Regions from separate parts of the Streptomyces sp. NPDC001927 genome, predicted to be linked through region 1. Evidence: riboswitches for the same ligand, from Rfam matches in the RefSeq annotation. Region 1 holds a riboswitch; the other holds the start of a gene.
The links. Region 1 has a riboswitch for cyclic di-AMP ahead of ACWCO8_RS04130 (M23 family metallopeptidase). Riboswitches for the same ligand answer to the same signal wherever they lie in the genome.
Positions count from the first base shown of each region.

Region 2: linked by a shared signal. The riboswitch ahead of ACWCO8_RS23220 (transglycosylase SLT domain-containing protein) and the one ahead of ACWCO8_RS04130 (M23 family metallopeptidase) in region 1 are both predicted to bind cyclic di-AMP.

Region 1 is NZ_JBSFEN010000001.1:1,064,159-1,068,461, forward strand. It holds gene ACWCO8_RS04115 (bifunctional acetate--CoA ligase family protein/GNAT family N-acetyltransferase) at 1-25, opposite strand, end outside; gene ACWCO8_RS04120 (HPr family phosphocarrier protein) at 202-483, shown strand; gene ACWCO8_RS04125 (GntR family transcriptional regulator) at 750-1,442, opposite strand; gene ACWCO8_RS04130 (M23 family metallopeptidase) at 1,621-2,406, opposite strand; cyclic di-AMP (ydaO/yuaA leader) riboswitch at 2,420-2,585, opposite strand; gene ACWCO8_RS04135 (M16 family metallopeptidase) at 2,809-4,176, opposite strand; gene ACWCO8_RS04140 (M16 family metallopeptidase) at 4,203-4,303, opposite strand, start outside.
Region 2 is NZ_JBSFEN010000008.1:261,158-265,460, forward strand. It holds gene ACWCO8_RS23215 (phosphocholine-specific phospholipase C) at 1-1,470, shown strand, start outside; cyclic di-AMP (ydaO/yuaA leader) riboswitch at 1,776-1,934, shown strand; gene ACWCO8_RS23220 (transglycosylase SLT domain-containing protein) at 1,937-2,800, shown strand; gene ACWCO8_RS23225 (phosphoribosyltransferase family protein) at 2,863-4,140, opposite strand; gene ACWCO8_RS23230 (CapA family protein) at 4,200-4,303, opposite strand, start outside.

The sequences.
Region 1 (4,303 bases):
CCGGCCGTTCCGACGCGCTCTGCATGGGGCAAGCGTACGGCCGGGGTACGACACGGGCACCGGTCGCGCGGCGGGTGTGCACCATGCAAGGTAAGGAGGACCGAACGGCCCCCCGGTGGGGGTCGAAGGTCGGCGACGAGCACCCCGCAACCCGTGAGAGACTGGTCTAGACAACCCGCTTGAGACTTGAAGGGCAACACCATGGCTGAGCGCCGCGTCAACGTCGGTTGGGCCGAGGGCCTGCACGCCCGCCCCGCCTCCATCTTCGTCCGTGCCGCCACGGCCTCCGGCGTCCCCGTGACGATCGCCAAGGCTGATGGCAACCCGGTGAACGCCGCGTCGATGCTCGCGGTGCTCGGTCTGGGCGCGCAGGGCGGCGAGGAGATCGTGCTCGCTTCGGACGCCGAGGGCGCCGAGGTCGCGCTCGACCGTCTGGCGAAGCTGGTTGCCGAGGGACTCGAGGAGCTCCCCGAGACCGTCTGACGGATTTCCGGCCGGACGGACGTCGGGGCCGAATGCGCGGGAAGCCGCACACGCCGAATGACGGCGGGTGCGGCTTCTTCTTTTCCGGCACCCCGAAACGTCTCGTTTTCCCGTACCGCGAAACGCCTCCCGAACCGTCCCGCGAAAAGCCTCCTGAAACGTCTCCCGAAACATTCCGTAGTGAATTCCGGGGATCCGGGCAGCCCGAAGAAAGCCCGTCGAATTCCCACCGCCAGGGCGAGCTCTCTTTGTATACGGCCCGCTCGTTAATTCCGGCCGCTCGCGGTGTTGACGACATGTTGCGAAGTCCTCACACGCCCGCGCGGCGGACGCTCGGGGCGCTTCAGCCGGTGCAGCAGCAGGGAGCGCTCGGCGTGCAGCGCGGTCAGGGCGCGGGCTCGTTCGGCGTCGCCGCGCGCCACCGCGTCCACGATCGCCCCGTGCTCCGCCCAGGCCTCGACCGGCTGGGCGGGGGCCTCGACCGCGTACATCCAGGCGATCTTGTGCCGCAGCTGGGTGAGCAGGGCGGTGAGCGCCGGGCTGCCCGAGGCCTGCGCCAGGGTCTCGTGGAACCAGCCGCCGAGCGAGCGCAGATCGTCCCCCTGGCCCCGCCTGGCCCGCTCCTGCCCCAGTCTGACCAGGCCGCGCAGCACCTTGAGGTGCGCCTCGGTGCGGCGTTGCGCGGCCCGGGCCGCGCCGAGCGGTTCGAGGAGCGAGCGCATGTCCAGGAGGTCGGCCGCCTCCTGCTCGGTCGGCTCGGCCACCTGGGCGCCGGCATGCCGGCGGGTGATCACGAAGCCCTCGGCCTCCAGGGTGCGCAGCGCCTCGCGGACCGGGACGCGGGAGACTCCGTACCGGCGGGCCAGCTGCTCCTCGGTCAGCCGGCTGCCGCGCTCGAAGACGCCGGTGACGATGTCGTCCCGGATCGCCGTGCACACCGAGTGCGCGGGAATGCGCATGATCGACCTCCGCCTTAATACGCGCGAAACCGGTTGTCCGGTGACTCTATTGCAGCGGGGCGGTATTTCCGACGGGTCCTCGGTAACCATGGATATCTTTTGGTCAGCGAAAAGCCCCGGCTCAGTACGAGCCGGGGCTTTTCTGACGTGCGGTGCGGGACCTCGACGGCCGGTCGGGTCAGACGTTCACGCCGCGGGCGCGAAGGTACGCGACCGGGTTGATGTCGGAGCCGTACTCGGCGGTGGTGCGGGCCTCGAAGTGGAGGTGCGGGCCGGTCGAGTTGCCGGTCGAGCCCGAGATGCCTATCTGCTGGCCCGGGGTGACGGACTGGCCGACGGAGACACTGATGGCCGAGAGGTGCCCGTACTGGGTGTACGTGCCGTCGTTCATCCGGATGACGATGTTGTTGCCGTACGCGCCGCCCCAGCCGGCCTCGACGACGGTGCCGGAGCCGACGGAGACGACCTTGGTGCCGGAGGCGGCGTGGAAGTCGACGCCGGAGTGGCTGCCGGAGGACCAGAGGGAGCCGCCGGTCTTGTAGCCGGTGGAGACGTACGAGCCGGCCACGGGCAGCTGGAAGGAGTTCAGGCGCTTGCGCTCGGCCTCACGGGCGGCGCGCTCCTTGGCCGCGCGGACCTCCTTGGCACGGGCCTCCGCCTTGCGCTTGGCCTCCGCCTTGGCGCGGGCCTCGGCGACACGCTTGGCCTCCGCCTCGGCGGCCTCGCGCTCCTGCGCGGCGGCCTGGGCGTCGATCTTGTCGGCGAGGGCGTTGTCGGCCACGACGACCTGGGTCAGGCCGGTGTCCTCGAGGGAGGGGGCGTCCGTGTCGGCGGCGAGCGCCGGGGAGGCCAGGGTGCCGATGACGCCGGCGGTGGCGAGGGACGCGATGCCGGCGACGCCGGCGCTGCGGCGCGCCAGACGGCTCGGACCACGATGCTTCCCGGTGGCACGGGTGAACGCCATGTAGTGGCTGATCCTTTCCTTCCTTCTCGCCTACCGGGTTAGCTGACGGGTTCGGAGCAGGAAGGTCTCCTACGGGCCCCTCCGCACGGATGCGAAGGCGTCCGATTCACCCCAGGGACTTCGTGTGGGTCCCCGGCTCCCCAGGCTCGCGCCTGACGGGGACTCGGCGATGACTGTCCGATGCCGCGGGCGCGGCGGGTGCAACTGGCGAACAGCCGGACCGACGCTAAGCGGATCGTCTTTCAATCACCAAACAGACACGCCAGTTTGTAAGACATGCCACAGGGCATACGGCCACCCTTGCCACCAATCCGGACATAGCGGAGGACCCCGACGTAACGTGACGTCGGGGTCCTCCGTTCGCTCCGCTTCGGCGGCGGTGCGCCGCTCGATGCCGCTCGATCAGCCGGTGACGACGGTGACTTCGCCGATGCCGAGGGCCCGGACCGGCTCCTCGATCTCGGCCGCGTCACCCACGAGCACCGTCACGAGCCGGTCCACCGGGAAGGCGTTGACGACGGCCGCCGTCGCCTCGACCGTGCCGGTCTCGGCCAGGCGCGCGTACAACTGCGCCTGGAAGTCGTCCGGGAGGTGCTGCTCGACCTGGTCGGAGAGGGTCGCCGCGACGGAGGCCGCGGTCTCGTACTTGAGCGGCGCCACGCCCACCAGGTTCTGCACGGCCACGTCGCGCTCGGCGTCCGTCAGACCCTCGGCGGCGAGAGTGCGCAGCACCTTCCACAGGTCGTCAAGTGCCGGGCCGGTGTTGGGGGTGTCCACGGAACCGCTGATGGCGAGCATCGAGGCGCCGTGGCCCTCGCCGTCGGAGCGCAGGACCTGGCCGAAGGCCCGGACACCGTAGGTGTAGCCCTTCTCCTCGCGCAGGACGCGGTCCAGGCGGGAGGTGAGCGTGCCGCCGAGGCAGTACGTGCCGAGGACCTGGGCGGCCCAGACGCGGTCGTGCCGGTCGGCGCCCACGCGGCCGATCAGCAGCTGGGTCTGGACGGCGCCCGGCCGGTCGACGATGACCACACGGCCGGTGTCGTCGGCCGTGATCGGCGGCATGGGCCGGGGCTCCGCGCTGTTGCCCGTCCAGGCACCGAGCGACTCGGCGAGGACCTTGTCCAGGTCCACGTCGGTCAGGTCGCCGACGACCACGGCGGTCGCCGTGGACGGCCGCAGGTGGGTCTGGAAGAAGCCACGGACGGCGGAGGCGTCGATGGCCGCCACCGTCTCCTCGGTGCCCTGACGCGGCCGGGACATGCGGGACTCGGCCGGGAAGAGCTCCTTGGAGAGCTGCTTGGCCGCCCGGCGGGCCGGGTTGGCCGTCTCGTGCGGGATCTCGTCGAGCCGGTTGTTCACCAGGCGCTCGACCTCGGTCTCGAGGAACGCCGGCGCGATCAGGGCCTCGGAGACCAGCCCGAGCGCCTTGGGCAGCCGGGAGACGGGAACTTCCAGGGAGACCCGTACGCCCGGGTGGTCCGCGTGCGCGTCGAGCGTGGCGCCGCAGCGCTCCAGCTCGGCGGCGAACTCCTCGGCGGTGTGCTGGTCGGTGCCCTCGGTGAGGGCACGGGCCATGATCGTGGCGACACCGTCGAGACCGGCGGGCTCGGCCTCCAGCGGGGCGTCGAAGAAGATCTCGACGGCCACGACCTGCTGGCCGGGGCGGTGACAGCGCAGCACCGTCAGGCCGTTGTCCAGCGCTCCGCGGTCCGGGGCGGGAAAGGCCCAGGGCCTGGCCGCGCCCGGCTCGGGCTGCGGGTGGAACGTCATGCTCGTCAAAGACGCGGCAGCGTCGGTCACTGGTCCGCTCCCTCTTCCTCGTCGCTGTCGCCCTGCTCGGCGTCGCTCTGTTCGGTACCGATCGGCTCGTAGACCAGCACCGCGCGGTTGTCCGGGC
Region 2 (4,303 bases), on a different contig from region 1:
TGGAGCGGCAAGATCGACGCCTCCAGCAAGGACGGCGGCGACGAGTCCGGGCTGACCTGGGAGTCGTACGCGGAGGCGCTCCAGCGCGCCGGAGTGAGCTGGAAGGTCTACCAGAACGCCCAGGACAACTACGGCGACAACGGCCTGGCCTACTTCAAGAAGTTCACCGACGCCCGTCCCGGCGACCCGCTGTACGACCGCGGCATGGGGTCGGTGCCGAAGGTCACCGGTTCCACCCCGGACGACATCGCCGCGGCGATCCGCGCCGACGTGGTCGCCGGGACGCTTCCGCAGGTCTCCTGGGTGGTGGCGAACGAGGCGTTCTCCGAGCACCCGTACGCCCCGCCCGGCGACGGCGCGCACTTCGTCGACCTGGTCTACCGCGCGCTCGCCGCGAACCCCGAGGTCTTCGACTCGACCGTGCTGTTCCTCAACTACGACGAGAACGACGGCTTCTTCGACCACGTGCCGCCGCCGGTCGCCCCGCCCGGCACCCCCGGCGAGTACATCGACGGCGTGCCGATCGGCCTGGGCTTCCGGGTCCCGATGCTCGTCATGTCGCCCTGGACGCGCGGCGGCTGGGTCAGCTCCGAGGTCTTCGACCACACCTCCGTGCTGCGCTTCATGGAGACCTGGACGGCCGCCCTCGGCACCCCGGCATCGTGCCCGAACATCAGCGCCTGGCGGCGGAAGGTCACCGGCGACCTGACGGGCGTCTTCGACTTCGCGCGCCCGGTGTACGGCGTCCCCTCGGGCCTGCCCTCCACGGCCAAGGTCATCGGCCAGGACACCTGCGGCCCGCTGCCCAACCCGGTGCCGCAGGACAACGCCCTGCCGGCGCAGGAGTCCGGTACGCGTCCGGCGCGCGCCCTGCCGTACCAGGTCAACGGGAACCTCGACCGGTTCGAGTTCGGGGCGGCGGGCAAGATCCTCGCATGGTTCTCCATGACGAACCAGGGCGCCCAGGCGAAGCGGCCCGCGCACTTCACGATCCACCCGCACCAGCACCGGGACACGGCGGCCTGGCAGTACACGGTCGACCCGGGCGCGACGTCCACGGACTACTTCAACATCGGGCTCGGGTCGGGTTCGGGCAAGTACGACATCTCGATGATGGGGCCCAACCGCTTCCTGCGGCGGTTCATCGGCGACGCCTCCAAGGCGGGGAAGGCGATCGAGGTGGCGGCGCGGTTCGCGACCGAGCCGGGCACCGGGAAGACGGCGATCTACTTCAAGCTGACGAACACCTCGGCCGGTCCGGTGACCTTCACCATCCGCTCGAACGCCTACCGCACCGACGGCCCGTGGACGTACACGGTGGCGGCGAACTCCTCGCGCGAGGACTACTTCAACGCCGTGGCGTACAGCAACGGCTGGTACGACTTCACGATCCTGGCCGACATCGACGGCACCTGGTCGCGCCGCTACACCGGCCACATCGAGACGGGCGCTCCGAGCATCAGCGGCTGACCCACACATCCACAGTTCCGACCAAATGGGGCACAAGGGATTTCACATCCCCTTGTGCCCCATTTCTCAACTCGGTCGAATTTCCCCGCATGTCCGTTATGGCATGGCGCGTGAGCCGAATCACCTCAGGTTTTCGACGATCTTTGGAACCGCCCCGTCCCCTTGTCCGGCAAGGAAGTTCGGGGCGCCGGGCGGGTCGCGGAAGTCCTCGAAGAAATACCCGCGCATTCGGCGCCTTGTTTCGTCCGACATTTCTCGCTTACGGTCACCTCGACCCGGACGGAACGCCGAATCCTGCCACCGTCCGAATTAGACCGCTCATTCACCCGATGGCAGGAGCGGGGGACCCACTTTTCGCCGGTCCGGTTTTTCCGGCACGGCTCGGGGTGAAGTCGCGCACGCGCGGCCGGGCATCTCCAGCCCGAACCCGACAGCTCACCCCGCAGGCGCCGGAGAGGACTGCATCATGCCCGCACACGGTAAGCACCGGCGCCCCAAGAGAAGGCCCCTGACCCGCGGCCTCGCCCTCGCGAGCACGGGCGGCGCCGCCCTGGCCCTGCCCCTGGTCGGCACGGCCACCGCGCACGCCGCGCCCCAGTCGGCCCCCGAGATCGCCCTCACGGGGAAGACCGTTCTCAGCGCCCCGGCGAAGATCGCGGAATCCATTCCGGCCGCGCAGAATTCCGCGGCCAAGACCTATACCGTCACCCGCGGCGATTCCCTTTCGGTGATCGCCCACGAGCAGAGTGTGCAGGGCGGCTGGAAGGCCCTGTACCGCGCGAATCGCGCGGCCGTGGGTGACAACCCGTCACTCATCCACCCCGGCCTGGAACTGAAGCTGCACGGAAAGGCCGCCGCCGCTCCGAAGAAGCCGAAGTCGCAGGCCCGTACGACGAGTACGGACCGGGCCGACCGCTCCCAGCAGCGCGCCGCCGCCCCGGCCGCCGCCCCGTCGAAGGCGGCTCCCGCGAAGTCGACCCAGGCGACGCAGGCGGCCGCGAAGACCTACACCAACGACCTCGACGGCTGGATCCGCGAGTCGCTGGACATCATGCAGAAGTACGGCATCCCCGGTTCGTACGACGGGATCCAGCGCAACATCATGCGTGAGTCCTCCGGCAACCCGCTGGCGATCAACAACTGGGACTCCAACGCCGCCAAGGGCACCCCGTCCAAGGGCCTGCTCCAGGTGATCGAGCCGACGTTCCTCGCCTACCACGTGCCCGGCACCTCGATGGACCTCTACGACCCGGTCGCCAACATCACCGCCGCCTGCAACTACGCGGCGGACCGGTACGGCTCCATCGACAACGTCAACGGGCCCTACTGACAGGCCGGTTGAGCACGGGCTGCCTTGATTACGGGCGGCCTTGAGCACTGGCGGCGACCGCTCTAGAAGTGGTCGCCGAACCAGTTCGCGGCGAGTTCGCCGACCTGTTCCAGGGTGCCGGGTTCCTCGAAGAGGTGGCCGGCACCCGGGACGACGACCAGGTCGTTCTCGCACGTCAGGCGGGAGCGGGCCTCCTCGTTGAGGTCCTGGACCAGCCGGTCGTGGCCGCCCACGATCAGCAGGGTGGGGGCGCGGACCTGGGCGAGTCGTGGGCCCGCGAGGTCCGGGCGGCCGCCCCGGGAGACCACGGCGGACACCTCGGACAGCGGGTCGGCGGCGGACCAGAGGGCGGCCGCCGCGCCGGTGCTGGCGCCGAAGTAGCCGGTCCGCAGCCCGTCGAGGCCGGGGCGGCCGGCCAGCCAGTGGGTGGCCCTCGACAGCCGGCCGGCGAGGAGCTCGGTGTCGAAGACGTTGGCGCGGTCGGCGGCCTCCTCCTCGGTGAGCAGGTCGAAGAGGAGCGTGCCGAGCCCGGCCCGGTTCAGGCTCTCGGCGACGGCTCGGTTGCGGGGGCTGTGCCGGCTGCTGCCGCTGCCGTGGGCGAACACGACGATCCCCGGAGCGCCGTCGGGCACCACGAGGTGGCCCCCGACCTCCGCGTCCCCGGCCGGGATGAGCACCTCCGGGTCCCCGTCGTCCTGGTCACGGCCTGCGTGGTGGCGTTCCAGACAGGCGACGACCTCCTCGTCCGGGGTCTGGGAGAAGTCCTGGTAGAACTGGCCGATCGCGTAGAAGAAGGCCGGCTCGTGGACGCAGACGGTCTCGTCGGCCTCCCGGCCGATCCGCTCCCGCCAGTCGGCCGGCGCGACCGGCACGGCGAGGACGATCCGCGCGGCCCCCTGGGCCCGCACGACCCGGCAGGCGGCGACCGCCGTGGCGCCCGTCGCCAGGCCGTCGTCGACGACCACGACGGTCCGGCCGTCGAGCCGAGCCGCGGGCCGGGCGCCCCGGTAGCGCCGGGAGCGCTGCCCGAGCACGACCCGCTCGCGCGCCTCCACACCGGCGAGGTCCCCGGCGGAGACGCGGCTGTCGGCGAGGACGTGGTCGTTGAGGACCCGTACGTCTCCCTCGCCGATGGCGCCCATGGCCAGCTCCGGCTGGAAGGGCACCCCGAGCTTGCGGACGAGGCAGACGTCCAGTGGGGCCCCGAGGGCGTCGGCGACCTGTTCGGCGACCGGCACCCCGCCGCGCGGAAGCCCCAGGACCACGACGTCGCGGCCCTTGAGGTGCTCCAGGCGTGCGGCGAGCTGCCGTCCGGCGTCGGTGCGATCGGTGAAGTACATGACCCGCTCGTCTCCCTGGTCCTGAAGCCGGCGCGCGGGCGGGTGCGGGCCGCCGCCCGTCAGGCGGGGCGTGCGACGAGGGTTCCGTCCTCGTCGAGGTCGACCCGCGCGCCGTGGGGCCGGCTGGTCCGGCCCAGTACGTCGTGGAGCCAGCGCGCGTCGC